DNA from 3 places in the Micromonospora sp. NPDC002389 genome. Region 2 is predicted to be linked to each of the others. Evidence: riboswitches for the same ligand, from Rfam matches in the RefSeq annotation. Region 2 holds a riboswitch; each other region holds the start of a gene.
The links. A riboswitch is a leader RNA that binds a small molecule or an ion and turns the genes downstream of it on or off. The one in region 2 is predicted to bind cobalamin.

Region 1: it holds a riboswitch for cobalamin, as region 2 does, so the genes downstream of both, metE (5-methyltetrahydropteroyltriglutamate--homocysteine S-methyltransferase) here and ABT008_RS16020 (ribonucleoside-diphosphate reductase subunit alpha) in region 2, are expected to answer to the same signal.
Region 3: it holds a riboswitch for cobalamin, as region 2 does, so the genes downstream of both, bluB (5,6-dimethylbenzimidazole synthase) here and ABT008_RS16020 (ribonucleoside-diphosphate reductase subunit alpha) in region 2, are expected to answer to the same signal.

Annotation. Positions count from the first base shown of each region.
Region 1 covers NZ_JBEOWP010000008.1:29,238-38,955, forward strand. Annotated here, with positions in the region: gene ABT008_RS16825 (ABC transporter ATP-binding protein) at 1-15, opposite strand, end outside; gene ABT008_RS16830 (ABC transporter substrate-binding protein) at 12-998, opposite strand; gene ABT008_RS16835 (FecCD family ABC transporter permease) at 1,023-2,111, opposite strand; cobalamin riboswitch at 2,277-2,489, shown strand; gene metE (5-methyltetrahydropteroyltriglutamate--homocysteine S-methyltransferase) at 2,611-4,911, shown strand; gene ABT008_RS16845 (acyl-CoA thioesterase) at 5,004-5,519, shown strand; gene ABT008_RS16850 (AI-2E family transporter) at 5,541-6,842, opposite strand; gene ABT008_RS16855 (hypothetical protein) at 7,067-8,164, shown strand; gene ABT008_RS16860 (YoaK family protein) at 8,284-8,988, shown strand; gene ABT008_RS16865 (amphi-Trp domain-containing protein) at 9,087-9,407, shown strand; gene ABT008_RS16870 (hypothetical protein) at 9,520-9,718, opposite strand, start outside.
Region 2 covers NZ_JBEOWP010000007.1:229,862-239,579, reverse strand. Annotated here, with positions in the region: gene ABT008_RS16025 (non-ribosomal peptide synthetase/type I polyketide synthase) at 1-1,025, opposite strand, end outside; cobalamin riboswitch at 1,146-1,353, shown strand; gene ABT008_RS16020 (ribonucleoside-diphosphate reductase subunit alpha) at 1,490-3,865, shown strand; gene ABT008_RS16015 (ribonucleotide-diphosphate reductase subunit beta) at 3,856-4,911, shown strand; gene ABT008_RS16010 (GntR family transcriptional regulator) at 6,032-6,715, shown strand; gene ABT008_RS16005 (tripartite tricarboxylate transporter substrate binding protein) at 6,712-7,677, shown strand; gene ABT008_RS16000 (tripartite tricarboxylate transporter TctB family protein) at 7,677-8,171, shown strand; gene ABT008_RS15995 (tripartite tricarboxylate transporter permease) at 8,168-9,700, shown strand; gene ABT008_RS15990 (sialidase family protein) at 9,697-9,718, shown strand, end outside.
Region 3 covers NZ_JBEOWP010000019.1:5,373-15,090, forward strand. Annotated here, with positions in the region: gene ABT008_RS26780 (hypothetical protein) at 1-37, shown strand, start outside; gene ABT008_RS26785 (NAD(P)H-binding protein) at 100-933, opposite strand; gene ABT008_RS26790 (AraC family transcriptional regulator) at 1,023-2,003, shown strand; gene ABT008_RS26795 (hypothetical protein) at 2,029-2,424, opposite strand; gene ABT008_RS26800 (winged helix-turn-helix transcriptional regulator) at 2,513-2,905, shown strand; gene ABT008_RS26805 (DinB family protein) at 2,974-3,564, shown strand; partial or broken gene ABT008_RS26810 (YfcE family phosphodiesterase) at 3,620-3,781, shown strand; gene ABT008_RS26815 (DUF427 domain-containing protein) at 3,823-4,113, shown strand; gene ABT008_RS26820 (hypothetical protein) at 4,121-4,678, opposite strand; gene ABT008_RS26825 (TetR/AcrR family transcriptional regulator) at 4,874-5,482, opposite strand; gene ABT008_RS26830 (MalY/PatB family protein) at 5,540-6,697, opposite strand; cobalamin riboswitch at 6,766-6,967, shown strand; gene bluB (5,6-dimethylbenzimidazole synthase) at 7,008-7,643, shown strand; gene ABT008_RS26840 (VOC family protein) at 7,665-8,402, opposite strand; gene ABT008_RS26845 (SipW-dependent-type signal peptide-containing protein) at 8,562-9,197, shown strand; gene ABT008_RS26850 (SipW-dependent-type signal peptide-containing protein) at 9,207-9,718, shown strand, end outside.

The sequences.
Region 1 (9,718 bases), on a different contig from region 2:
GGTCGCCTCGATCACGGCTGCTCCCGGAACCGCTGCACGATCCGCTCCAAGCCGTCGATCGACAGCGGCGTCGGCGGCTCGGTGAAGTTGAACAGCTGCGTCATGACCTGGCCGTTACGGACCGCGTTGAGCTGCTGCGCGCCCGGCAGTCCGGTGAGCCCCTGCTCGACGGCGCGGGGGTCGCCGTCGCCGTAGAGCAGGATCAGCACGTCCGGGTTGCGGCCGAGCAGTTCCTCGACGGTGACCTCGAAGACCCGATCCTTGACGTCGCCGAAGACGTTGCGGAAACCGGCGGCCTCCAACTGCGGGTGGGCCATGCTGCCGGTGCCGTACGCGTACGTGGTGCCGCCGCCGACGGTCGGGTAGAGCACCGCCGCGGTACGCCCGGACGAGTCGCCCGCCTCGGCCTGGACCTTCGTCATCCGCTCCTTGAGCGCGGTGACCGCAGTCGTCGCCTCGGACTGGCGGCCGAACACCCGGCCGTACGTCTCCATCTGCCGGTAGATGTCGTCGAAGCTCGGTACGGCGGTGCTGTCCGGGCACATCGCCGGCTCCTCCAGCAGCGGGATGTCCACCGCCTCCAGGGTGTCGCGGGAGAGGTTGTCGACCTCGCCGAGGACCAGGTCGGGCTCCTGGCTGATCACCACCTCCTTGGAGATCTGCAGGTGCCCGCTGGTGTCGGTCTTGTCGGTCAGCAGCGGGATCCGGTCCAGCCCGGCCTGGGTCTGGGCGTCGTAGTACTCCTTCGGGTACTGCCCGGCGCGGGCGGTGACCCGGTCCAGGACGCCGAGCGCGTGCAGGTACGGCACGGCGGCGCTCTTGAGCAGCACGACCCGCTCCGGAGCGGCGTCGAAGGTGACGTCCACGCCGCAGTTGGTCACGGTGACCGGGTAACCGGGACCGGCCTCGGCCGGCCCGTCGGCGCCGCCGCCGCACCCGGCGACGAGCAGCACGCACGCGGAGGCGGCGGCGGTGGCGAGGCGGGTTGCCTTCAACATCGGTTCTCCTTGACAGGTGGGCGTTCAGGCACCGGAGGCGTGCAGACGGCGGATCAGGACCAGCAGGAAGGGAGCGCCGAGCAGGGAGGTGATGATGCCGATCGGGATCTCCTGCGGGGCCAGCAGCACCCGGGCCAGCACGTCGGCCCAGACCAGCAGGATCGCCCCGAGCAGCGCGGCCACCGGCACCACGCGGACGTGCGGCGCGCCGACGATGCGCCGGGCCAGGTGTGGCACGACCAGGCCGACGAAGCCGATGCTGCCGGCGGCGGAGACCAGGATGCCGACGCTCAGCGAGACCAGCACCAGCAGCCGGAGCCGGAACCGGTCCGGCGAGACGCCCAGGGTGTGCGCGGTCTCGTCGCCGATGGCCAGCACGTCGAGTCGCCGCCCGACGACGGTCAGATAGCCGATGGTGCCGATCAGCACCACCGCGGCGATCAGCAGCAGGGCGTTCCAGCGGGCCAGGCCCAGCGACCCGAGGAGCCAGAACATCACCGACCGGGCGCCCTCGGCGGATCCGGAGGCGAAGATCAGGAAGCTGGTGGTGGCGTACAGCGCGTATCCGACGGCGACACCGGCCAGCAGCAGCCGGATGGAGGTGACCCGGCCGCCGCTGCGCGCGATCAGGAAGACCAGCAGCGACGCGCCGAGCGCGCCGACGAACGCGCTGGTGGAGAGCGCGTACTGGCCGAAGCCGGCACCGGCACCGAACAGGATCGCGGCGGCCGCGCCGCTGGAGGCGCCGGAGTTGATCCCGAGCAGGTACGGGTCGGCGAGCACGTTGCGGACCATGGCCTGCAACGCCACCCCGCAGACCGCCAGCCCGGCGCCGACCAGCATGCCGAGCAGGACCCGGGGCAGCCGGACCTGCCAGACGATCGCCTGCTGCGGCCCGGTCCAGGTGACCTCGCCCGGTACCCCGACGAGGTGGTGCCCGATGATCCGGGCCACCGTGAGCGGGGGGATGCCGATCGCCCCGGCGCCGACCGCGACCAGCCCGGTCAGGACCAGGCCGAGGGTCAGCGCGAGCAGCCAGAGGCCGGTCCGGCGACGCTGCGCCGCCATGCCGAGCACGTCCGTCCGGCTCGTCGGCAGGGTGGTGACGCTCACCGCACTCCCACGCAAAGTCGTTGTTCTTGCCAAGTCTTTGCAAAAACTAACACCATGATCATGCCAGCGGAAGCCGGATGAGTCGTTGTTCACCCGCCGCTCGACACGCCGTCGGGGTGCGGACATCACACCCGCGCGACGGTCGCCGCGCGTGATCCGGACGCTAGGATCCGTGACGGTACTGGTTCGCCCCGGCCGTCCGGTCGGAGCGTCGTAAGAGGGAACCCGGTGTGAATCCGGGACTGCCCCGCAGCGGTGAGTGGGAACGACCGCCGTCACACGCACTGGACACCTGTCCGGGAAGCGACGGCCAGTAGGGGACCGGCCCAGCCGGTCGCGCCCACGAGTCCGAAGACCTGCCCGTGCCGCGTGCGCAACCGCGCACGCCGCCGTCGGCCCCGCGGGAGGGCCAGGGCGAGGTCGGTCGTCGCACCGTGCCCTCCCCAGCCCTCCTCCGGAGCCGTACCGCCGGACCTCGAGGGAAGGGAACCCTGGCGACATGACCACTCCGTTCGGCACGAGCACCGTGCTCGGCTACCCGCGCATCGGCCCGCGCCGTGAACTCAAGACCGCGGTCGAGGGCTACTGGGCCGGCCGCATCGACGAGCCGACCCTGCGGGCCGCCGCCGCGCAGGTGCGTGAGCAGACCTGGCGTACGTTGCACGACGCCGGCCTGTCCGCCGTACCGTCCAACACGTTCTCGTTCTACGACCACGTGCTCGACGCGGCCGTCACGGTCGACGCCGTACCCGACCGGTTCCGCCGGCTCGGCCTCGGGGAGCTGGACACCTACTTCGCCATGGCGCGCGGCACCGCGCAGGAGCCGCCGCTGGAGATGACGAAGTGGTTCGACACCAACTACCACTACCTGGTGCCCGAGATCGGCCCGGACACCGTCTTCGCCGCCCGGGCCGACAAGCCGCTGACCGAGTACGGGCGGGCGCGGGCGCTCGGCATCACCACCCGCCCGGTCCTGGTCGGTCCGGCGACCCTGCTGCTGCTGTCCAAGCCCACGGCCGACGCGCCGGACGGGTTCCGCCCGTTCGACCGGCTGGAGGACCTGGTTGACGTCTACGCCGACCTGCTGGCCGCGCTCGCCGACGTCGGGGTGCCGTGGGTCCAGCTCGACGAACCGGCGTACGTCGGCGACCGGTCCGACGCCGAGATCCGCGCCCTCGGTGCCGCGTACGCCCGGCTCGGCGGGCTGACCCACCGGCCCCGCCTGTTCGTCGCCGCCTACTTCGGCGAACTGGGCGACGCGCTGCCCGCGCTGCTGGACACGCCGATCGAGGCGATCGGTCTGGACCTGGTCGCCGGGCCCGGTGACCTGGACCGGCTCGCCGGCCACGGCGCGCTGCCGGGCCGGACCGTGGTCGCCGGGCTGGTCGACGGTCGCAACGTGTGGCGGACCAACCTGCGGGCCGCCGCGGCCGTCGGCGCCACCCTCACCGGGCTCGCCGACACCGTCGCCGTGTCGACCTCCTGCTCGCTGCTGCACGTGCCGGTGGACCTGGCCGCCGAGACCGATCTCGACCCTCGGCTGCGGGAACGGTTGGCGTTCGCCCGGCAGAAGGTCGACGAGGTGGTCGCGCTCGGCCGGGTGCTGCGCGACGGGGTGGGCGAGCTGCCCGCCGCGCCCCCGCCGGTCCCGGCGCAGTGGCGCGACGACGCGGTCCGCGCCCGCCTGGAGGCGCTGCGGCCCGAGCACACCCGGCGCGGCCCGTACCCGCAGCGCGCCGACGCCCAACGCCGCCGCCTCGGGCTGCCCGCGCTGGCGACCACCACCATCGGGTCGTTCCCGCAGACCGAGGCGCTGCGCCGGGCCCGGGCCGCGCACCGGGCCGGTCGCCTCGACGCGGCCGGTTACGCCGAGCGGATGCGGGCCGAGATCGCCGAGGTGGTGGCCGAACAGGAACGGCTCGGGCTGGACGTGCTCGTGCACGGCGAGCCGGAGCGCAACGACATGGTGCAGTACTTCGCCGAGCACCTCGACGGCTTCGCCGCCACCGCCCACGGCTGGGTCCAGTCGTACGGCTCCCGGTGCGTACGCCCGCCGATCCTCTACGGCGACGTGACCCGGCGCGAACCGATCACGGTGGCCTGGTCCCGGTACGCCCAGTCGCTCACCGACCGGCCGGTCAAGGGCATGCTCACCGGCCCGGTGACCATCCTGGCCTGGTCGTTCGTCCGGGTGGACCAGCCGCTGGCGGAGACCGCCCGGCAGGTCGCGCTGGCCCTGCGCGACGAGGCGCGGGACCTGGAGGCGGCGGGCATCCGGATCATCCAGGTCGACGAGCCCGCGCTGCGGGAGCTGCTTCCGCAACGCCGTCGGGACCACACCGCCTACCTGGACTGGGCGGTGGCGGCGTTCCGGCTGGCGACCAGCGGCGTCGCCGACGCCACGGCGATCCACACCCACCTGTGCTACTCGGAGTTCGGTGAGGTGCTGCCCGCCATCGACGCCCTGGACGCCGACGTGACCAGCATCGAGGCGTCCCGCTCCCGGATGGAGATCCTCGACGACCTGGCCACCGTCGGCTACACGCGGGGGATCGGGCCGGGTGTCTACGACATCCACTCGCCCCGGGTGCCCGATGCGGCCGAGGTGGTCACCGCGCTGCGCCGGGCGGCGGCGGTCGTCGGCCCGCAGCGGCTCTGGGTGAACCCGGACTGCGGGCTCAAGACGCGGGGCTACGACGAAGTCCGCCCGGCCCTGGCCGCGCTGGTCCGGGCCGCCGCCTCGGTCCGCGCCGAACTGGCCGCCGAGGGCGGGCCACAGCCCGCGACGAGCGACGCCTGACCCCGTGGCGCCCGCCGGTGGGAGCCCCCCACCGGCGGGCGCCGTCGGGAGACCGCACATCCGAGACCGCGCGCGAGGACGGACGAACCGCCATGCAGGACACGATCACCGCCGCCGGTCGGGCACCGTCGGCGTCCCACCTGACCCTGTCGCAGATCATGGACCAGCACCACACCAACCTCATGGGTACGGTCCACGGCGGCCGGATCCTCAATCTCATCGACTCGGTGGCCGGGGTGGTCGCCGCCCGGCACTCCGACGGCCCGGCGGTCACCGCCGCCATCGACGAGACCGCCTTCCTCCGCGCCGTACGCGTCGGCGACGTGGTGCACGTCGATGCCCGGATCACCTGGGCCGGCCGCAGCTCGATGGAGGTGGCGGTGAAGGTGACCGCCGACCGGTGGGACCGGGCCGTCCCGCCGACCACGGTGGCCACCGCGCACCTGGTCATGGTCGCCGTCGACGATGCCGGGCAGCCGCGTCCAGTGCCGCCGCTGCTGCTGCAGAGCGACGGTGACCGGCGACGTTACCGCGAGGCGGAGATCCGCCGCGAGCACCGGCTCACGCTGCGGCGGGCCCTGCTCGACGGCGCCGAGAACCCGACATGATTCTTACCGGGGCCCGGAGCGTCAGGGTGTGGTGGCCTTGACCACGACCGCTTCCGGGGCCGGCGGTTGCTGGGCCGGTGGAAGGCGTCGGGCCAGCCGCCGGACCGCGGTGTTGAGCACGGCGATCAGCGGTACCGCGATGAGCGCGCCGAAGATGCCGTCGAGCACCACACCGGCGGTGACCGCCAGCACCACGGGCAGCGGGTGCAGCGCCACCGCCTTGCCCATGATCCACGGCTGGAGGACGTTCCCCTCGACCTGCTGCACCACGATCACCGCGCCGAGGATGCACAGCGCGGTGACCCAGCCGCCGTCCACCAGCGCGACCAGCACCGCCACCGCGCCGGAGAGCGTGGCACCGACGATCGGGATGAACGCGCCGAGGAAGACCAGCGCGGCCAGGGCGAAGGCGAACGGCACGTCGAACAGCACCAGCGCGATGCCGATGCCCACCGCGTCGATGAACGCCACCAGCACGGTGGCCCGTACGTAGGCGACGAGCGTCTGCCACGAGGCCTTGCCGGCGTCGTCGAGCCGCCAACGGGCGGCGGCCGGGAACATCCCCACGATGAACCGCCAGATGCGCTGGCCGTCGCGGAGGAAGAAGAACATGGCGAAGAGGACCAGCAGCGCGCCGGTGAAGATCTCCACGACCGTGCCGGCGGTGGAGAGCGCGCCGGTGGTCAACGCCTGGGTGTTCTCGTTGATCCAGTTCTGTCCGGCCTGGATGTACTGGTCCAACGTGCCGTCGGAGAGGTTCAACGGCCCGTCGCGCAGCCAGTTCTGGATCTGCCCGATGCCGTCGGCCGCGTTGCGGCTGAGGTCGGGCAGGCCGGTGATGAACTCGCTGACCACCATGGTCAGCGTGCCGACCACGGCGGCCAGTCCACCGATCAGCACCACGGCGGTGGCCAGCGTCCGGGGGAAGCGGGCCCGCAGCAGCCAGCCGACGGCGGGTGCCAGCAGCGCGGAGAGCAGCAGCGCCACCAGCAGCGGCACGATTACGACGCGGATGGTGCCCATGAACCGCAGCATCGCCCAGCCGACGATGCCGATGACGATGATCCGCCACGACCAGGCGGCGGCGATCCGCAACGAGTGCGGCACCCCGGCGTCGTCGCGGCTGATCGTCGAGGGATGGGGGTCCTCGCCGTCGCCGTTGCCGGAGCGGGGTTCGGGAATGGGCCGGGCGAGTTCCTCCGCGCGGTCGGCCCGCCGGGTGCGGTCCCGCTCCCGGGCCGCACGCACCGACTCGCGTCCCCCGTCGTACGCCCGGCGCAGTCGTTGCCGCATCTGCTCGAACCGGCTCAACGGAACCCCCATGTGAAGATCGGTCGGTACACCGTAACGGGTCGGGGCACGCAGCGGCACGGTGACCAGCGGCCGGACCTCGTCTTGCCGGATTCCTCCGGCGATCTTGGCCGGTGACGGCAGGTGGGTTCGGGCCCTATCCTGGCGCTTCGTGCCCGGGTGTCCGGGCGATGCACCCGCTCGCGGGCGGGTCCCTCCGGACGCGTGGGCTCCACCTGTCACGAGGAGGTTCCCGGGTGAGAAGGTTCGCGGTACTCGTCACCGCGGTGCTGGCGGCCACGGCGGTCGCCGTACCGGCCCAGGCGCAGTCGACGTCGACCCCGACGGCGGTCACCCTCAAGCCGCCGCTGAGCGGCCTGGTCGACCGGGCCGAGCCGGCCACCGGCGCGTACGCCCCGGTGGTGGACAGCTTCGTCATCCGGGTCAACTGGAGCGACCTGCAACCGCAGCAGCAAGCCGGGACCGACCACGGCGGCGCGCTCGACACCACGGCGATCGACCAGGCGGTCACCGCCGCGAACGCGGCCGGCATGCACGCCCGGCTGCGGGTGGTCGGCGGCATCCACGCGCCGGACTGGGCGAAGACGTTGGGCGGTGCCAGCCCGATCCCGTGGTACACCAGCGGCACCCTGGCCGGGACGATCGGCCGCTTCTGGAGCAGCGAGTACGGCACCGCGTACCAGAACCTCCAGGACCGGCTGGCCGCCCGCTACGACGACGAGCCCCGGATCCGGGACGTGGTGATCGCCCGCTGCACCACCGAGTTCGCCGAGCCCTACATCCGGCAGACCGGGCAGCTCAGCCTGAACCGGCCCGGCCTGGAAGCGGCCGGCTACACCGGGGCGGCCGACGACCAGTGCCACCGCGACGAGATCGACGCGCACGACGTGTGGGAGCAGACCCGCTCCTACCTGGCGTTCAACCCGTACCAGCGGATCAACGAGGTGACCTGGACCGGGTCGGTGGACATGCCGTACACCCGGCAGATGATCGACTACTGCCGTACCTCGCTGGGTGCCCGGTGCGTGCTGGGCAACAACTCGATGTACCCGGACCGCCCGAACAACTACTACGCGATGTGGGCGTACATCGCGGGCAAGGGCGGCCCGATCAGCTACCAGACCGCGACCGCCGACCTGGTCTGCGCCAACCAGGACCCGTGCCCGGCGTCGACCTGGAACCAGACCCTGGAGCTCGCCCTCACCTACGGCGCGAACGCCGTGGAACTGCCCAGGACGAGGACCGGCTACCAGAGCTGGTCCATCGCGGACGTGTCGCCGGACCACGGGTTGCAGCACTACGACGACCTGCTGGAGGCCGCCGCCGGGCCGTGACGCGGCAGCGCCGGGACGCGGCCGTGCGCGGTGCGTAGACTCCGATCCGGACGATCGCCCTGCTCACGGCCGCTCTCGACGCGCCACACGGCGGTGCTGGCGAGCTGCGGAAGAGGCTCATGACCAAGACCTACGACGTACCGCTGCTGGTGTTGACCGTGGCGACCGGGGCGATCGACGGCGTCAGTTTCCTCGCGCTGGACCGGGTCTTCACCGGCAACATGACGGGCAACGTGCTCTTCATCGGCTTCGGTCTGGCCGGGGTCTCCGGCCTGCCGGTGCTCAACAACCTGGTGGCGCTGCTGGCCTTCATGCTCGGCGCGGTGCTCGCCGCCCGGCTGACCCGGGGCGCGACGGGCCCGGCGAAGCTGCCCCGTTCCGGCCTGCTCGTCCTGGTCGCCGGAAGCGCGTCGACGCTGGTGCTGGCCGGGCTATGGCTCGGCACCGGGTCGCCGGACGGGATCGTGATGTTGGTCGTCACCGGGCTGTTGGCGCTGGTGCTCGGTGCCCAGGCCGCGGCTGTCCGCCACATCGGCATCCGGGACCTCTCCACGGTGGTGGTGACGATGACGATGGTCAACCTCTCGGCGGACAGCCGGGCTGCCGGGGGCGCGGGCGCGGCGTGGGTCCGGCGGCTCGCCGCGATCGTCGCGATGGGCCTCGGCGCCCTGGTCGCGGCACTGCTGACGCTGCGGGTCGACGGGTCCTGGGCGTTGCTGGTGGCGGGTGTGGTGATGGCGGCCGGCACGGCGATGATCGCGGTGGTCCGCCGCCGGGAGATCGCCGCCGCGACGGACGCGCGGGCGGCCGGTCCGGCCGCCTGAACCCCGCCCGACGCGCGGTCCGGCGACCCCACCTGCGACCCCGCGCACCGGGTAACCCTGAGCGTGATCGGTCGGCACCGCAATGCCAGCATGACGGCATGGATATCTACGAGGACGAGCGGACGGTGTCGCGGGCGGACCTGGCCGCGTGGCTGCGGCAGGTGGCGAGCCAGGTGGAGAGCGGGCAGGTCTTCTACGGTGCCGCCGGCACCATCGCCGTCGCCGACCAGGTGCACTGCGAGCTGGAGATCGAGCAGGAGGGCAAGGACGAGTACTCGATCGAGATCGAGTTCTCCTGGAAGAACCCGGCGGCCGAGGCGGAGAAGCCGAAGGCCGACGCGGAGAAGACCGACGCCGAGAAGGCGGCGGCGACCGAGGCGGACGAGGAGCCGGAGACGGAGTCCTCGGCGACCGCCTAGCGGCGCGCCGATCCCGTTCGGGGAGGGCCGCCGTGACCGGCGTGGGCGGGACGAGCCGCCCGTCCGGTGACGCGGCGCGCCCTCACCGATGGCACCGGTCGGTGCGTCGTGCTCACCGCAGCCGTCCGCGCCGACCGAACCAGTCCCGGGAGACCCGGGTGTTCAGCGCCCACAGCACCCAGACCAGCAGGATCGCACCGACGCAGGTGATCGCGCCCCACAGGCCGAGCGAGGCGGCGGCCAGCAGACCGGTCAGCGCGTACGCCGGGTAGGGCGCCCACTGACGGCGGGCGGCCAGGCTGACCGCGACC
Region 2 (9,718 bases):
CGGCTCAGCGCGGCCCGGTCCAGCACCAGCGGCTCGGCGACCTCTCCGGGCGGCGGGAAGGTCACCGCGAGGGTCGCCTCCGCCAGGCCGTACACCGGTCGCAGGGCGGACGGGGCGAGCCCGGCCGGGCGGACGTGCGCCAGGAAGGCCCGCCACACGGTGGGGGAGATGGGCTCCGCGCCCACCACCACGCACCGGACCCGGCTCAGGTCCAGCGTGGCGAGGAGGTCCGCCGGGACCCGGCGGACGGCCAGGGCCAGCGCGAAGTTCGCCGCCGAGAGCAGGGTCGCGCGGTGCCGGTGGGCGGCGGTGAACCACAGCGCCGGGCGCTTGGCGAACGCCATCGGGGGTACGCGGACCTGTGTGCACCCGATCGCGAGCGGGGTCAGGTGGGTGCCGATCAACCCCATGTCGTGGAAGTACGGCATCCAGGTGACCAGGACGTCGTCCGGCCCGGCGCCACTGGCCAGCCGGGACTGCTCCACATTGGCCAGCACGTTGGCGTGGGTCAACTCCACCCCGCGCGGCGTGCCGGTGCTGCCGGAGGAGAACTGGAGGAACGCCACGTCGGTGGGGTCGGCCGCGAACAACTCCTCCGGTGGGGTGCCGGTCCGCAGGTCGGCCAGCCGCAGCACCGGGCCGTCGAGCCCGTCGGCGATCGCGTCGGTGGCGTCGTCCACCACGGTCACCGCGTCGGTGAGCAGCTCGCGGACGGCCCGTACCCGGGTCGGCTCGGGTGGCAGCGGCACCGGGACCAGCCCGGCGGCGAGCGCCCCCCAGAACAGCGGCTGGAAGTCGTCCCCGGCGTCGGCGACCAGGATCACCGGAGTGCCCGGTGCCACTCCGGCGGCCCGGTAGCCGCCCGCCACCCGCAGCGCCTCGTCCCGCAACTGTCGGACGGTGACGGTGCGTTCGGTGCCGTCCTCGCGCACGTGCACGATCACCTGGTCGGGGGCCCGATCCGCGGCGTGGACGAGGATGTCGAGCAGTGCCCGTCGGTCGCCGGGTCCGGCCGCTGTCTGCACGCGACGATGCTAGTGGGCATGATCGAGTACCCGGCCGGCGGTCGGCGGGACGCCCGGCATCTGGCACGCGACACGCCCGGCACAGCATCTGGTGTTGCCATCTCCGCACCGCACCCATATATGGTGTGCCCCGTAGCTGGTTCGGCCGCCGCTCCACGGCGGTCGAGGCAAGAGGGAACCCGGTGGGAATCCGGGACTGCCCCGCAGCGGTGAGTGGGAACGACCGCCGTCATCACGCACTGGACCCGCCAGGTCTGGGAAGCGACGGCCAGTAGGCGCGAGCACCAGGCCCACGAGTCCGAAGACCTGCCAGCGCGCCGCACGCGACGTGTGCGGCGGTCGACGGCCGCGTGGGACGGCCGACGCCACGAGCTGGTCAGTCACGGCAGCAGTGCCGTCGGTGACCGGCGGCGTCCTCCCGCGCGGACCCGACGATCTCGGGGACAGGCGTGAGGAGGGGGAACATGACGGTGACCCAGGAGCAGGCGGGGCCGGAGCAACGCCGGCACGTCATGCAGGTCCGTAAGCGGAACGGCGACACCGAGCCGGTGGACGTCAACAAGATCGTCAAGGCGGTGGAGCGGTGGGTCGCCGACCTGGACGAGATCGACCCGCTGCGGGTGGCCACCAAGACCATCAGCGGGCTCTACGACGGCGCGACCACGGCCGAGATGGACAAGCTGTCCATCCAGACCGCGGCCGAACTGATCGGTGAGGAGCCGCAGTACTCGAAGCTGGCGGCCCGACTGCTGGCCGCGTACGTGGACAAGGAGGTCCGCGGGCAGCAGGTGGCCAGCTTCAGCCAGTCCATCCGGTACGCCCACGGTCTGGGCCTGATCGGCGACGACACCGCCGCGTTCGTGGCCCGCAACGCGCGCAAACTGGACGACGCCGTCGACCCGGCGGGGGACCTGCGCTTCGAGTACTTCGGGCTGCGTACGGTCGCCGACCGGTACCTGCTGCGGCACCCGCAGACCCGGCTCGTGGTGGAGACGCCGCAGTACTGGCTGTTGCGGGTCGCCTGCGGCCTGTCGCAGACGCCCGGCGAGGCGATCGGCTTCTACCGACTGATGTCCAGCCTGGCCTACCTGCCCAGCTCGCCGACGCTGTTCAACTCCGGCACCCGGCACACCCAGATGTCCTCGTGCTTCCTGGTCGACTCGCCGCGCGACGAACTCGACTCCATCTACGAGCGCTACCACCAGGTCGCGAAGCTGTCCAAGTTCTCCGGCGGCATCGGCATCTCCTGGTCCCGGGTACGCGGTCGGGGCGCCCTGATCCGGGGCACCAACGGCAGGTCGAACGGCATCGTGCCGTTCCTCAAGACGCTGGACGCCGGAGTGGCCGCGGTCAACCAGGGCGGCCGTCGCAAGGGCGCGGCCTGCGTCTATCTCGAACCGTGGCACCCGGACGTGGAGGAGTTCCTCGAACTGCGGGACAACACCGGCGAGGAGTCCCGGCGGACGCACAACCTGAACCTCGCCAACTGGATCCCGGACGAGTTCATGCGGCGGGTCGAGGCGGACGGCGACTGGTCGCTGGTCGACCCGTCGGACGCCCCCGAGCTGCCCGACCTGTTCGGTGAGGCGTTCGACGAGGCGTACCGGGCGGCGGAGAAGAAGGCGGTCAAGACCGTCAAGGCCCGCGACCTGTACGGCCGGATGATGCGGACGCTCGCGCAGACCGGCAACGGGTGGATGACGTTCAAGGACGCCTCGAACCGGCTGTCCAACCAGACCGGCGCCCCGGGCAACACCATCCACCTGTCGAACCTCTGCACCGAGATCCTGGAGGTCAACGACGACGCCGAGACGGCGGTCTGCAACCTCGGCTCGGTCAACCTGGGCGCGCACGTCACCGCCGACGGTGTCGACTGGGAGCGGCTGCGCGCCACGGTGCGGACCGCCGTGGTGTTCCTGGACCGGGTGATCGACATCAACTACTACCCGGCCGAGCAGGCGGCGGCGTCGAACCCGCGCTGGCGCCCCGTCGGGCTCGGGCTGATGGGGTTGCAGGACGCGTTCTTCACGCTGCGCCTGCCGTTCGACTCCGCGGCCGCCCGGGAGCTGTCGACCCGGGTGCAGGAGGAGATCTTCCTGACCGCGTTGGAGACCTCGGCCGGGCTCGCCGAGCGGTTCGGCCCGCATCCCGCGTACGCCGAGACCCGCGCCGCCCGGGGTGAGCTGCACCCGGACCTGTGGGGCGCCGAGGTCGGCCAGACCGAACGGTGGACCGCGCTGCGCGAGACGATCGGCCGGCACGGCCTGCGGAACTCGTTGCTGGTGGCGATCGCGCCGACCGCCACCATCGCCTCGATCGCCGGCTGCTACGAGTGCATCGAGCCGCAGGTGTCCAACCTGTTCAAGCGTGAGACGATGTCCGGCGAGTTCCTCCAGATCAACACCTACCTGGTCCGCGAGCTGAAGGCGCGGGGACTGTGGACGGCCGCGATCCGGGAGCAGATCAAGCGCGCCGAGGGTTCCGTACAGGGCGTCGTCGAGCTGCCCGCAGACGTACGCGAGTTGTTCCGGACCGCGTGGGAGCTGCCGCAGCGGGCGCTGATCGACCTGGCGGCCGCCCGGGCCCCGTTCATCGACCAGTCGCAGTCGCTGAACCTGTTCCTGAGCGCGCCGACCATCGGCAAACTCTCCTCGATGTACCTGTACGCCTGGAAGTCCGGGCTGAAGACCACCTACTACCTGCGGTCGCGTCCGGCGACCCGGATCCAGCAGGCCACCGTCGCCGTCACCCCGAGCGTCACGCCCGTCGTGGCGGTCAGCGACGACGAGGCGTTGGCCTGCTCCCTGGAGAACCCCGAGAGCTGCGAGGCATGCCAGTGACCACCGTCTCCGAGACCACCAGCACCAGCACCGGCGTGGGGGAGCGGCACCTGCTGCTCGACCCCGGCATGGACCTGACCCTGCGGCCGATGCGCTACCCGCAGTTCTTCGACCGCTTCAAGGACGCCATCAAGAACACCTGGACGGTGGAGGAGGTCGACCTGCACTCCGACCTCGCCGACCTGGCCAAGCTCTCGCCGGCCGAGCAGCACCTGGTGTCGCGGCTCGTGGCGTTCTTCGCCACCGGCGACACCATCGTCGCCAACAACCTCGTGCTCAACCTCTATCAGCACGTCAACTCGCCGGAGGGGCGGTTGTACCTCTCCCGGCAGTTGTTCGAGGAGGCGGTGCACGTCCAGTTCTATCTGAACCTGCTGGACACCTACGTCCCGGACGAGAAGGAGCGGTTCGCGGCGTTCGCGGCGGTGGAGAACATCCCGTCCATCGCCCGCAAGGCCGAGTTCTGCTTTAAGTGGATCGACTCCATCTTCGCGCTGCGTGAGCTGCGGACCCGGGAGGACCGGCGGGCCTTCCTTCTGAACCTGATCTGCTTCGCCGCCTGCATCGAGGGCCTGTTCTTCTACGGCGCCTTCGCCTACGTCTACTTCCTGCGCTCCCGGGGGCTGCTGCACGGCCTCGCCTCGGGCACCAACTGGGTGTTTCGCGACGAGTCCATGCACATGGCGTTCGCCTTCGAGGTGGTCGACACCGTTCGCGCCGAGGAGCCGGACCTCTTCGACGCCGAGATGGAGCAGCAGGTCAAGGACATGCTGGCCGAGGCGGTCGAGTGCGAGGTGCAGTTCGCCGCCGACCTGCTGGAGCAGGGCGTCTCCGGCATGTCGCTGGCCGACATGCGGGAGTACCTCCAGCACGTGGCCGACCGGCGTCTGGCCGTGCTCGGCATCGCCCCCATGTACGGCAGCGGCAACCCGTTCGCGTTCATGGAGTTGCAGGACGTCCAGGAGCTGTCCAACTTCTTCGAGCGTCGGGTCTCCGCCTACCAGGTCGGGGTGACCGGCTCGGTCAGCTTCGACGACGACTTCTGACCGGCTGAGCTGTGCCGCTGTCCCGGGTGGCGTGACGCCGCCCGGGACAGCGGCGTTCCGGCTCGTGTTCCGGCTCGTGTTCCGGCTCGCGTTCCGGCCGACGGATGCCTTGTCCTTGGTGGTGTCGGCGGCCCCTGTCGAGCTGAACCGTTTGCGCTATCGGCTCTCTCGACTGGGAGAGCGGCCGGCGGGCCGACGGCTCGGCGGTGTGGCGGGGCCGCGCGGTCTTGGTCGCTGACCGCTACGGCCGCCCGGCGAGCGGGGTGGGTTGTGGCCGCCCCGACGAACGGCGGGGCGGATCACCGCGATCCGTCGCCGCCGTCAGCTCGACAGGGCCCGTACCCGACATGGCAGTCAGCGGTTCGGCGCCCCCGGCCTCCGGCCCCCCGGTCCTCGGCCCCGGTCCTCGGCCCCGGTCCTCGGCCCCGGTCCTCGGCCCCGGTCCTCGGCCTCCGGTCCCCGGTCCCGGTCCCGGCCCCGGTCCCCGGTCCCGGTCCCGGCCCCGGTCCCCGGTCCCCGGTCCCGGCCCCGGTCCCCGGTCCCCGGTCCCGGTCCCGGCCCCGGTCCCCGGCCCCGGTCCCGGCCCCGGTCCCCGGCCCCGGTCCCGGCCCCGGTCCCCGGCCCCGGTCCCGGCCCCGGTCCCCGGCCCTCGGCCCCCGGTCTACGTCTGGCTTCCGTGCGCGGGCGAGCTGGCAGGGCGACGCGCGACTGCGGGGGAAGGCCGCTCGCCGTGGGCGGACCGGAACCGGTCGCGCCCGTACCCTGTCGCAATGTCTCTGCTGATCCGGCGTGACCTCGGGTCCACCGACGTGCGGTCGTGGGATCGCCGGCCGGGTCGGGCCCCTGCTGTGTCGGCAGTGACCGCAGTGCGGGGACCGGTGGCCGGGCACGGCCCCGCCGTCCGCTGAGCGGGCCGTGGCGGCCGTCGTGTTCCCGGCTCGCGCGCCCCATCCCGGCCCGCGGTGTCCGCCGCCAGTCGTCGCGGCGGCGTCCGTTCGTCCCGTCCGGGGCATCCACCAGGCGAAATGCCGGCAGGAAACATCGAGAAACTCGTTCGTCATCCGCCGTTGACCGTGGGATGAGTCGAGTGTTAACTGTTAACAGTTATCAGGAGGACAACGTGTTGGACGTCAGGCCGATCAGGGCGGAGTCCCTCGGCGAGAAGCTGGCCGGCGAGCTGCGCCGTCGCATCATCGTGGGCGACGTGCCGTCGGGCACCCGTCTCGTCGAGGAGGAGCTGGCCGATTCCTTCCAGGTCAGCCGGGGTCCGGTTCGTGACGCGATCCGCATCCTGCGGTCGGAGGGACTGGTCACCGGCTCCGGCCGCAACGCCGTCACCCGGTCGCTGAACGACGCCGACATCGAGGAGCTGATGGCCCTGCGGGAGTCGTTCGAGCTGCTGGCGGTGGAGCGGGCCATCACCGTCCGGCGCGAGGTCCTCGCCCGTCAGTTGCGTACCGCGCTGGTCGACATGGACGCGGCGGTGAACGACCGGGACCCGGTCGCCTTCACGACCGCGGACATCCGGTTCCACAGCGCGTTCTTCGCCGCCGCCGGGATGACCCGGCTCAGCGTCCTGTGGGACCAGTTCCGCCCCACCATCGAAGGTCTGCTGCACGCCTCCGGCAAGCGGCTGTCCGACCTCGCGCCCTCGGCGCGGGAGCACCACGACCTGGCCGGGCTGATCACTGCCGGCAAGGTCGCCGAGGTCAAGGCCGAGCTGCACCGACACCTGCAGACGACCTGCTCGCGGCTGCGTTCCGCGAATCCCCCGACCCCCGTCCAGAGAGAGAACGACCTATGAGATCACGCATGCTGCGCCTCGCCGCGTTGGCCGTCGCCGGCACCCTCGTGGTGACCGGCTGCGCCAACCGCGGCGGGAGCGAGACCGCCTCCGGCGAGAACTTCCCGGAGAAGGACCTCACCCTCGTCGTGCACGCCGCCGCCGGTGGCGGCTCCGACCTCACCGCCCGCACCCTGGCCAAGGAGCTGGAAGCGGACCTCGGGCGGTCGATCGTGGTGGAGAACCGGACCGGTGGCGGCGGACGGGTGGGCCTGACCTACCTCAAGGGCCGTCCCGCCGACGGGTACTCGATCGGCTTCATCCCGGTCGAGGTGGCGATGCTCGGGCACCAGGGCGCCGACATCGCCCCGGAGCAGTTCACCGTCCTCGGGCAGGTGATGAACGCGCCGGCCACGCTGTCGGTGCCGACGAACAGCCCGTACCAGAGCCTCGACGACCTGCTGGCCGCGGCGAAGCGCGAGCCGGGCACGATCACCGTGTCGAACTCCGGTGCCGGCGCCATCTGGGAGGCCGCGACCCTCGCCCTGGGCGAGGCGGCCGGTGCGACCTTCAAGCCGGTGCCGTACGACGGTGGCGCGCCGGCCGTGGCCGCCGGGGTCTCCGGCGAGGTCCAGGCCGTGATGGCCGGCGTGAGCGAGTCCGCCGCCGCGGCCGGAAACAACCAGCTGCGCATCCTCGCGGTGCTGGCCCCGGAGCGGGTCTCCTCGCTGCCGGAGGTGCCCACCGCCAAGGAGCAGGGCGTCGACGTGGTTATCGGTGGCTGGGGCCTGATGGGCGCCCCCGCCGGGCTGCCCGACGAGGTCCGGCAGCGGCTCGCCGACGCCGTCCGCAAGGCCGCCTCCTCGGAGGCGTTCAAGGACGTGATGACCAAGGCCGGCAACACGCCGCTGGCGACCTCGCCGGACGAGGCCAGCCAGTTCGCCCAGACCGAGTACGACCGCTTCGGCCAGATCTACGGCTGATGGCTATCCACCACCCGCCGATCCAGGGTGATCACGGTGCCGCCGCGCGCTGGCGCGCGGCGGCACCGGGGATGGTCTTCCTGGTGCTGGGCGCCGTGTTCCTGTGGCTGGCCCGCTCGATCGAGCTGCCCGCCCGGGCCCTGGCGGTGAGTCCCCGCATCTGGCCGGAGACGCTCGCCATCGGGATCATCGGCCTGTCGGCCCTGCAGATCGTCCTCGCCTTCGTCACCACGCCCGCCGTGGCCGACGACGAGGACGAGGAGGGACCGGCCACCCGCTCGGGGATCGTCCGGATGGTCGGCTTCGTCGCGGCCACGCTCGCCTTCGGGGTGCTCTGGTACTACCTGCACTTCCTGGTCTCCGGACTGATCTTCGTCGCCGCGCTCACCTGGATCGCCGGGGGCCGGGGGATCAAGGACCTGCTGTTCTTCCCCGCCGGGGTGACCGTGGTGATCTACGGCCTGTTCGGCCTGCTGCTGAGGGTGCCGCTGTGAACGCACTCGTCGAGGGCTTCGGTGCCCTCCTCTCCGTCCAGATGCTGCTCTGCGTCCTCGCGGGCGCCGCGATCGGCATGCTCGTCGGCGCGTTCCCGGGCATCACCGCCACCATGGCGGTCGCCCTGGCCAGCGCCTTCACCCTGACCATGGATCCGCTGCCCGGCCTGGCCGTGCTGCTGACCATCCTGATCGGCGCGCAGTTCGGCGACCGGGTCCCAGCCATTCTGATCAACACCCCGGGCACCCCGGCGTCGATCGCCACCACCTTCGACGGCTACGCCATGGCCAAGCAGGGCAAGGCCGGCCTGGCGCTGACGTCGTCGGCCTTCGCCTCGGCGGTCGGCGGTTTCGTCGGCATCGCGGTGCTGATGGTCGCCGCGATCCCGCTGAGCACGGTGGCCATGCGCTTCGGCTCGCCGGAGATGTTCGCGCTGGTGGTCTTCGGTCTCACCATGATGATCGAGGTCTCCGGCCGCCAGCTCGTCAAGGGCCTCATCGCCGGTCTGTTCGGCCTGGCGCTGGGCACCGTCGGCCGGGACCCGATGGACGGCTCGGACCGGCTGACCTTCGGCATCCCGCAACTGGTCGAGGGGATCCCGTTCATCGCGGTGATCATCGGTCTGTTCGGCATCGCCGAGGTGTTCAGCCAGATGATCTCGCGTAGCCACCAGAAGCAGAAGGCGATCACCAGCTTCGGCCGCTGGTGGCCGAACAAGCAGGAGACCCGGCAGATGGTCAAGCCGATCGCGGTCGGCTCCTCCGTCGGCACGGTGGTCGGCGTGCTGCCCGCCGTCGGCGGGGACATCGGCGGGATCGTCGCCTGGAACCAGGCCAAGCGGGTCTCCAAGGAGCCGGAGAAGTTCGGCAAGGGCTCCCTGGAAGGGCTCACCGCCGCCGACGGCTCCTCCAACGCCGGTGTAGGCGGGTCCGTGCTCACCACGCTGGCCCTCGGCGTACCGGGCGACTCGGTGATGGCGGTGATGCTCGGCTCGATGATCATCTGGGGCATCCAGCCCGGCCCGGGCCTGTTCACCTCGCAACCGGACCTGGTCTACTCGATCGCCGGCATCATGTTCTTCGCCACCGTGCTGACGCTGGGGCTGAGCCTGCTGCGCATGCGCGGCGTCGCCAAGCTGTTGGAGTTGCCCAGCCGGTTCCTGTGGACGGTGATCCTGGCCTTCTGCATCGTCGGCACGTACGCGGTGAACAACAGCGTCTTCGACGTCGGCGTCATGGTCCTGTTCGGCGTACTCGGCCTGCTGCTGCGCCGGTACGGCTTCCCGGCCGGCCCGATCGTGCTCGGCCTGATCCTCGGCCCGCTCGCCGAACGCAACTTCCGCCGGTCGATGGAGCTGGGCGGACTGGAGACCATCTACACCAGCCCGATCGCGGTGGGCCTGCTCGTGCTGGCCGTGCTGGCCGTGGCGGTGCCCCGCATCCGCAGCCGGATGAAGGCGCGTCGGCAGGGCCCCACCGACCGCGACACCCCGACCGATCCGCCGGTCCCCGCCGGAGCGAGCCGGTGACGGCACGACACTTCGTGG
Region 3 (9,718 bases), on a different contig from region 2:
CCTGGCGCTGATGGGCGAGGACGCACCCCCCTTCTGATCACGGCGACGGATCGCCGCCGCCTGCTGGTAGCACCGGTGACAGCGGGCGGCGGCGCTGCGTCACGACCAGGCGCCGGCCGTCGCGGCCCGCTCGGCGTAGGTGTCGAAGTCGATCGGTTCACGTCCGAGCAGCCGCCGCACCGTGTCGGTCGGCTCGGCGAGGTAGCCGGCCCGCATGCCGGCGAACATGAGGTTGAGCGCCGTCGCGTCCGCCTCCGACCAGCCCTCGGCGAGCACCTCGGTCCGGTACTCCTCCGGCGTCAACTCCACGTACTGGATCGATCGGCCGGACGCCTCGGCGATCGTCGCCACCGCCTCGGCGAAGGTGAGTGCCAGTCGACCGGACAGCTCGTACACCTGTCCGTGGTGGCACTCCTCGGTCAGCAGGGCCGCCGCCACGTCGGCGATGTCCTGGGCGTCGATGAAGGGTTCCGGCGTGGCGCCCATCGGCAGGGCGAGGCGACCGTCGACCAGCGGTTGGCGCCACAGGTCCTCGTCGAAATTCTGGTGGAAGTTGTTCGGGCGGATGATCGTCCACTCCACGCCGGAGTCGCGTACCGCCTGTTCCGCGCCGAGCATGCTCGGCGAGAAGTCGCGGTCGATCTTGTCGATCCCGCGTCCGGAGAGCGCCACGAATCGGCCGACGCCCGACTTGACCGCCGACGACACGAAGGCGTCGGCCACTGCCGGGTCCGCCGGGGCCGTCAGGTAGACAGCCGAGGCTCCCGCCACCGCCGGCTCCCAGGTGGCCGGCTCCGTCCAGTCGAAACGCACCTCGCCCGAACGGGAAGCCGCCCGTACCCGCTCGCCCGACGCCCGCAGCGCGCGCACCAGCCGACGTCCGGTCTTCCCGGTCCCCCCGATGACGAGGATCTCGTTCGCTTCTTTCGTCATGACCACGAGTCAACCCGCCCGGCCAGCGGCAGGACATGGCTCGTCGTACGCCCGGCATACGCGATCGTCCGCACCCCTATGGTGAGGCGATGGACCCGTTCGACACTCTGCTGCGGGACGTACGCGCCGAGGGTGCCGCCTTCGGCAGATCGGTACTCACGCCGTCGTGGGCGCTGCGGTTCACCGACGGCGCACCCCTGACGCTCTGCGTACCGCTGCGCGGCGAGGCGTGGATCGTCCATCCGGAACGCGACGAGCCGACTCGGGTGCGGGTCGGCGAGGCAGTCGTCGTGCGGGGGCCACGCCCCTTCGTCCTCTCCGCCGAGCCCCGGTCGACCTTCCGGCCCGACGAGCTGCGCGACGTCGACTGCCGCCAGTCGTCGGACTCCCGGCCACCGGTCCCGGGCACGGCCGAGCAGATGCTGCTCCTGGCCGGGGCGTACCACGTCCGGGGTCAGGCCCCGCAGCGGCTGCTCGGAGTGCTCCCGCCGGTGCTGGTCGTACCGGACGACCACGACTGTTCGTCGCTACGTGACTACCTGGACTTCCAGCTCGGCGGGTGCCGCCCGGGTCGGCAGGTCGTGCTGGACCGTCTGCTGGACTGGCTGCTGGTCTGCACGATCCGGGACTGGTTCGACCAGCCGGGCGCCGAGGCTCCCCGCTGGTATCGGGCGCTGGGCGACGACACGGTGGGCCCGGTGCTCCGCGCCATGCACGACGCCCCGGGTGAGCCGTGGACGCTCGCCTCCCTGGCGGCCCGGGCCGGGGTGTCCCGCACCACGCTGGCCAAACGATTCACCGAGCTGATGGGCGAGCCGCCGCTGACCTACCTGACCGACTGGCGGATGACCCTCGCCGCCGACATGCTGACCGACACCACCGCGACGGTCGCCGCCATGGCGCGTCGACTCGGATACTCCGACGCCTTCGGCTTCAGCACGGCCTTCAAACGGGTCCACGGGGTGAGCCCCAGTGAGCACCGCAGGCTCGCGCAGTCCGCAGGACAGGTGGCGGCGACGATCGACCCACCACCTTCGGGGCAGGTCCCCCGGCAGCCTCTCTCCCGCTGACGCCCTGACGAACGGGCGGTCGGCCTCAACCAGCTTGGGCAGGTGGGGCGGTGATGATCCGGTCGACCAGTTCCGGCACCCACTCGACGTACTCGACCTCGGCCCCACCGGCATGCCGGGCGTACAGGTAGCGGCCGGTCGGGCTGGTCGCCTCCGGCGTGGTGACCAACCCGCCCTCGGCGGTCAGCGCGGCCACGACGGCGTCCAGATCGTCGACGACGACGGTGGCCGAGGCATGCGCGTAGCGGGCGCGTTCCTCCGATGGGCCGGCGATCACCAGGAAGTCGCCGAGCGCGGCCAACTCGATCGCGTCGAAGGCGAATCGCAGATCCGGTTCCGCGCCGACCAGGGTCCGCAGCGACGGCAGCGAGGCGTCGAGGTCGTCCACCCACAGCCGGGCGTACGTCTTCAAGACGGTCATATCCACTCCTGTACGTTGAGGTCGTCGACAAGACCGTAGGGCCAGCATCACGGATGGGTAAGTACGCACCTTTCGGTAACCGGTGCGGGTGAAGGAGCAGCGGCACGTGGACGAGCCCGGCACGCCGGCGGCGGCGCAGGTGGACCAGGTGCACCTGGTGGCTCGCGAGGTGTTCGACGTGGTCGGCACCAAATGGGCCCTGCCGGTCATCGAGGCCATCGGTGCCGACACGCGTCGCTTCGGCGAACTGCGCCGGACCATCGCCGGGATCAGCCATCGGCTGCTCACCGCGACGCTGCGGCAGTTGGAACGGAACGGAGTGGTCGACCGGACGCTCCACCCGACCGTGCCGCCCCGCACCGAATACCGGCTCACCGCCGCCGGCCTGGAACTCCATCAGACGATCAACGGATTCTGCCGGTGGAGCCGCCGTCATCTGGACGAGGTCCTGGCCTCCCGCCGCCGGTTCGAACAGACGTGACGTCCGTACTCGCCGGCCGCGCGGTGGCGGCCCGTACGGTGGGGCCCGGACGAGGAAGACTGGCCGGTATGGCTGACGAAGACGACGCGAAAGCGGCGCTGCTGCACTACCTGCGGATGACGCGCGAAGACCTCATCTGGAAGCTCGACGGACTCAGCGAGCGCGAAGCCCGACTCCCCCGTACGCCGACCGGCAACAATCTGCTGGGGATCGTCAAGCATGCCCTGAACACCGAAGCCGGCTACTTCGGGCCCACCTTCGGTCGCGCGTTCCCGACCCCCGAGGAACTGGTCTCCGAGTCGACTTTCGACGAGGACCCGCAGGCGGACTGGTACGCGCGTGAGGACGAGACGAAGGATGGCCTGATCGACCTGTATCGCCGCGTCGCGGCCTTCGCGGATCAGACCATCACCGAGCTGCCGCTCGACGCGCCCGGACGGGTGTCGTGGTGGCGGCCGGAGCGGCAGGCGGTGACGTTGCAGCGGGTCATCATCCACGTGACCTGGGACCTCACGCGTCATGCCGGTCACGCCGACATCATGCGCGAGCAGCTCGACACGGCGATCGGCCTACGGCAGGACAACACCAACATCCCGACCGACTATCCGTGGCCGGAGTACCTCGCCAAGCTGACGCGACTGGCCGACCGCTTCGCCTAGCCGCTCCGGCCGGTCACCGCCTGTGGACGACGTTACGCTGGCCGCGTGCGGTTGGCACTCCCACATCCCCTGGGACAGCGAGGCGCCCGGTGGCCTGCGGCTGCTCAATCCCGGTTCGCCGACCGACCGGCGGCGTCAGCCGTACGCGACGTACCTCACCGCCGAGGTCGGCGATGGTCGGCTCGACGCCGTGACGCTGCACGAGGTGCCGCGATGACGAGGGGTGGACCGGCGGTCGGATCGGCATAGTCTGGGGACATGCCGAGAGCGATCTGGAACGACCTGGTCGTCGCCGAGAGCACGGACACCGTCGTGGTCGAGGGGAACCACTACTTCCCCCGTACGGCGCTCCGCGACGACCTACTGCGCAATTCCGACACGCACACGTTCTGCCCGTGGAAGGGCACCGCGTCGTACTACACGCTGGAGCACGACGGGAAGAGCAGCGTGGACGCGGTCTGGTTCTACCCGGAGCCGCTGCCGGAGGCGGAGATGGTCCGGGACCGGGTCGCGTTCTGGAAGGACGTCGAGGTCGTCGGGGAGGACTGACTCCCCGTCACACCCGACTCACCGTTTCCGGCGAGGTGCTGCTCGCCATCACCGGCCGGGTGACCACCAGCGCGGTCACCCAGAGCACCACGGCCGCGCCGAGCGAGGCGACGGCCGCTGCGAGTTCCGGCATTCCCAGGACGTACGAGACGAGGGACCCGACGGCCACCAGGGCGAGCGCGAGCGCTGTGCCCAGGTACTCGCGTTGCCGGAGGATCGCGACGAGCGGCACGAAGTGCGCCGCGACGATGGCAAGGACGAGGGTGGGGATGAGCCTCGGGTGTCCGGTCGGTATGGCGACCAGGCAGACGCCGCCGATCAGCAGTCCCTGCACGGCGCCGACCTGGTTGAACCGGCGCATCCAGGACGCCGCCAGGCGGCGGGTGACCTGCGGTCGAGGCCGCGTCAACCCCAGGGCGAGGACGATGGCGGTGAGCACGGTCGCGGCGACGAGCAGCGGGATGCGCGCGGCGGCGGGCGCGACGTGTAGGCCGGAGACCGCCCAGAGCAGCGCGAAGCCGGCGAGGACGAGGGTCCCGGTGCGGGCCAAGGCGCGCTCGGACACGGCAACCTCATCGGCGCGCGTCTGGGTCGATCCGGTCCCGGTCATGACGCCCCCTTCCGTGGTCGTGGTCATGGCCGCCGTTCGCTCGGAGACACTTGGTGAACTTCCGATCATCATAGTGAACATTTGTGCACCAGTCGACTCAGGGGCCGCTCCGAGGGCCTCAGCCGAAACGACTCGGCCCAGGAGGCGCACTCAGCCGTCGGCCGGAACGGGGTCCTGGATCGCGGTGCCGGAGTACAGCCGGTCGATGGTGTCCCACCAGCGTCGGAGGCCGTCGCGACCCATCGGATCGGTGCCGAGCACGTCGGTGATGCGGTCGCGCAGCAGGATGATGGACAGCTCATGGGCGAGCAGCACGACCGCGAGCTGTGCCCGGTCCACGTCCCGGGCGACCGCGCCCGCGTCGGCCATCCGGTTCATCAGCGAGTCGGCGAACCCCTGCAACATCCGGTACGCCTCGACCGAGCGCGACGTGGTGCCGACGAGCAGGTGCGCGAGATACCGGGTGGCCGCCGGAGAGGACAGCGCGTCGGCCGACGCGAGGAAACCGTCGGGCGGACCGGAACCGGCCGTCTCGGCGAGCGCCTCCAGCGCGTTACCCAGCACGCCCAGCACGTGCGCGTCGACGGCGGCGACCAGGCCCTCCCGCGACCCGTAGTGCTTGATGATGAGCGACTGCGAGACTCCCGCGCGCTCCGCCACCTGCTTGAGCGACGCCGCCGTCGGCCACTGCTCGCCGAAGAGCTCCAGAGCGGTATCCCGAATGATCGCCTTCGCGGTGCGATCCTCGGGTGCATACATGTTCACCACGGTAGCAACCCGGAGCATCGTCAGGCCGGGCCGGCAGTGCCACCGGCGTCAGCTGAGCGCCTCGGCCATTCGTCGCACTCCTTCGGTGACCAGCTCCGGGGTGGTGCCGAGGTTGAACCGCGCGTGTCCCGCGCCGCCGGTGCCGAAGACCGGGCCGGGACTGAGCGCCACCCGTCCGCGATCGAGGAAGGTCGCGGCGGGGTCGTCGCCGAGGCCGAGGGCGCGGCAGTCGAGCCAGGCCAGATAGGTGCCCTCGCCGGGCCGGTACCGCACCGCCGGGAGGTGGTCGGCCAGCAGCCGGGTGAACAGGCGACGGTTCTCGTCGAGATCGGCCAGGAGGGCGTCGAGCCATCCGACGCCGTCCCGCAGGGCGGCGACGTGGGCCAGCACACCGACGTGGCTGGGGCTCTCGTTGACCCAGGCGGGGATGCGGGCGAGATCGTCGACTGCCGTGGGTCCGGCGACGGCGACGGCGGCCTTGAGACCGGCGAGGTTCCACGCCTTGGAGGCGGAGATGACCGAGAAGCCGTTCTCGGCGCCCGGCACGCTCAGGTACGGCGTGAATCTCGCCCCCGGCAGCACCAGCGGCGCATGGATCTCGTCGACCACGACGCGGACACCATGCCGGCCCGCCAGCGCGGCGACCTCGGCGAGTTCGTCGGCGGTGTGCACCGTGCCGGTCGGGTTGTGCGGGCTGCACAGCAGGTACGCGGGCCGGGAGCCACGACGTGCCGCGCGCCGGAACGCCTCGTCCAGGACCGCCATGTCGAGCCGACCGTCCTCGCCGAGCGGGGCCTCCTCGATGGGTCGACCGGTGCGCCCCACGACCTGGTAGAACGGCGCGTAGACCGGGCAGTTGACCACGACGGCGTCGGTCGGGCCACAGATCACGTCGAGGACCTCGACGATGCCGCTCATCACGTCCGGGACCATCGTGGTGCGTTGTACCGCGATGCCGTCGAAGTCCCACCGGTCGCGGGCGAAGGCGGCCAGCGCCTCGGCGTAGTCGGTGCCGGCGGGGTAGCCCGTGTCGCCGCGCCGGACGGCCTCGGTGATCGCGTCGACGACCGGCCCGGCCAGCGGCGCGTCCATCTCCGCCACGAACATCGGCAGCACGTCGCTCGGGTAGGCGCGCCACTTCTCGCTCGTCCGCTTTCGGAGCTGTTCCAGGGTGAGCTGCCGCAGGGGTGTGGTCTCGGAGGTCACGACAGCGAGACTAGTGACTCGATCTTCCGGCAACGCCGACGGACGACGGTGTCCGGTAGGGTGCTCGGCGGCACGAACTGTTGCGAGGTGCCCCACCCGTGGTGGGGAGAATCGGGAAGCCGGTGAGAATCCGGCACGGGCCCGCCGCGGTGACCGGGGAGCTGCCGCCCACGCGCGTCACGCGCAGCCACTGGCCCGCACGGGCTGGGAAGGCGGGCGGTGAGGTGACGATCCGGAAGTCCGAAGACCGGCCTCGCGCCTGGTTGCCCTGCGCCGTGGCCAGGGCCTGGAGCGCAGCGGGAGCCTGCCCATGATCAACGAAGTGTACGAGGTCATCCACGCCCGTCGGGACGTACGCGGTCAGTTCACCGGCGCGCCGATCCCGGCCGAGGTCCTCGATCGGGTGCTGGCCGCCGCGCACGCCGCGCCCAGCGTCGGTCTGTCGCAGCCGTGGGACTTCATCCTGGTCAGCGATCCCGCGCTGCGGGCGGAGTTCCACCGCCACGTGCAGCAGGAGCGGGACGTCTTCGCCGCGACCCTGAACGGGGAGGAGGCGCGCCGGTTCTGCCGGATCAAGATCGACGGGGTGCTGGAGTCGACCCTGTCGGTCGTGGTGACGTACGACCCGGACCGGGGATCCCCGGCGGTGCTGGGTCGGCACGCCATCGCCGACGCCGGCCTGTACTCGGTGTGCCTGGCCATCCAGAACCTGTGGCTGGCGGCCACGGCCGAGCGGCTCGGCGTGGGCTGGGTGTCGTTCTACCGGGAGCCGTTCGTGCAGGAGCTGTTGCGGATCCCGGCGGGTGTCCGCCCGGTGGCCTGGCTGTGCCTGGGTCCGGTCACCCACCTGGAGCAGGTGCCGGACCTGGAGCGACACGGCTGGCGGCAGCGCCGTCCCTGGCGGGCAGCGGTGCACCGGGACCGCTGGGAGCCTTCGGGCCACTGACCCCGACGGCGCGAGGGTGCGTCAGCCGGGGGCGAGGAGGCAGAACTCGTTGCCCTCCGGGTCGGCCAGGACCGTCCACGGCAGATCGTCGCGGCCCACGTCCACGGTGGTGGCACCGAGAGCCCGCAGCCTGGCCGCCTCGGCCTGCGGGTCGTCACCGGGGTACGGGCGGACGTCGAGGTGGACCCGGTTCCACCCGGTCTTCACGTCGGGCGTACGCAGGAACTGCAGGTACGGACCCACGTCCGCAGCGGAGCGCAGCACCGCCGCACGGTCGGTCACCTCGTGCAGACGCCAGTCCGTGGCGGTGCTCCAGAAGTCGGCCATGGCGCGCGGGTCCGCGCAGTCGACCACGACGGCGGCGACCGGTCCGATGTCCCGGTGCGGCGGGCGGGGGTCCAGGACGCAGAACTCGTTGCCCTCCGGGTCGGCCAGCACCGTCCACGGGACGTCACCCTGGCCCACGTCCGCGAGGGTGGCGCCGAGATCCTTCAGGCGCGCGACCGTCGCGGCGTGGTGGTCCGCCGAGGTGGTGGCGAGGTCGAGGTGCACGCGGTTCTTCGCCGTCTTGGGTTCGGCGGAGACGACGAGGTCGACGAAGACGGCGATCGGGTCGGGATAGGCGACGCCCTCGGGTTCGAGGTTGGTGACGCCGGGCTCCTCGCTGGAGATCCCCCAACCGAGCGCCTCCGCCCAGAAAGCGCCCAACGCGGAGTCGTCCCGGGCCTTCATGTTGATCTGTACGAGCCGTGTTGCCATCCGGCGATGCTAGCGGCATCGCGAGTCGAATTCGATTCACTTGACACTGGTCGATACACCTCCGTGAAGTTTTGGGTTTTATGCCCGGCTTGTCCGCATTGGAGTTCTATCGTGTCCCTGCGTGACAGCACGCCAACGGGGATGCACGAGGAGGACAAGTTGACTGGACCGACAGGGATGACGACGGGCGAGTCGAGCAGTCGAGGAAACCGTCGCAAGCTCAAGGCGATCCTGGCCGGCGGGATCGCGCTCGGCCTCGGCGCGACGATCACCCTCGCCGCCTGGAACGACTCCGAGTACGCCTCGGGCACGTTCACCGCCGGTAGCTTCAGCATGGAAGGCAGCACGGACGGCACCACCTACGCCGAGCACCCGACAGCCGGCACGGCGGCGTCGTTGGCGTTCAGCACCGGCTTCGACAACATGAGCCCGGACGACGTGGTCGCAGCCCCGTTCGCGGTGCGCCTGACCGCGGCCACGACGTACGACGCGACCGTCACGGTGGCGTCGGCCACCCCCGCGCCGCCCACCTTCGCCGGCCTCACCTACGGCATCGCGACCGTCCCGACCTTCGGCGACTGCAGCCCGACACCCACGACTCCGACCTGGATCGTGCCCGAGGGCACCGCACTCGACTCGGTGACCGGCGCGGTGTCGTTCAACCTGACCCAGGGCACTCCGCCCACGACACCCGGTGCTCCGGTGTTCCTCTGCTTCGTCGTCACGGCGGATGCCGGTCTGGTGCAGGGCACGTCGGTCACGGAGACCTGGCAGCTTCTCGCCGAATCCGTATAGGTGGTGGCCGTGGTCAACCGTCGAACGCCGGCCGGGACACCACGGCTCCGCCGGACCCGTGCCGTACTCGCCGGTGCCCTGGTTCTCGGCCTGGGCACGACCTCCACGCTCGCCGCGTGGACGGACGGCGAGTACGGCACCGGGTCGTTCGCGGCCAGTGTCTTCGGCACCGAGTCGCAGACCGCCTCCAGTACCTGGGCCAGCCACACCCCGGCGGCGAACGCCGCGACGCTGGCGTTCAACGCGACGGCGATGTCCCCCTCGGTCTCGTTCTACGCCTATCTCGACATCCGGACGACGGCCACGACGAACGTCGGCGGCAGCGTCGCACTGACCAGTTCGTCCAACAACGGCGGTGCCCTGCTGCCGGCCCTGGAGTACCGCGCGGTGCGGACCGCCACCACCAGCACCACCTGTGCCGCCGCCGCCTTCACCGGTACCCCGACATGGATCGTCGGGCCCAGCTACCTGGGTGTCACCTCGGTCCCCGGGTCGCCGGTGTCGTCGGCCATCACGGCGCC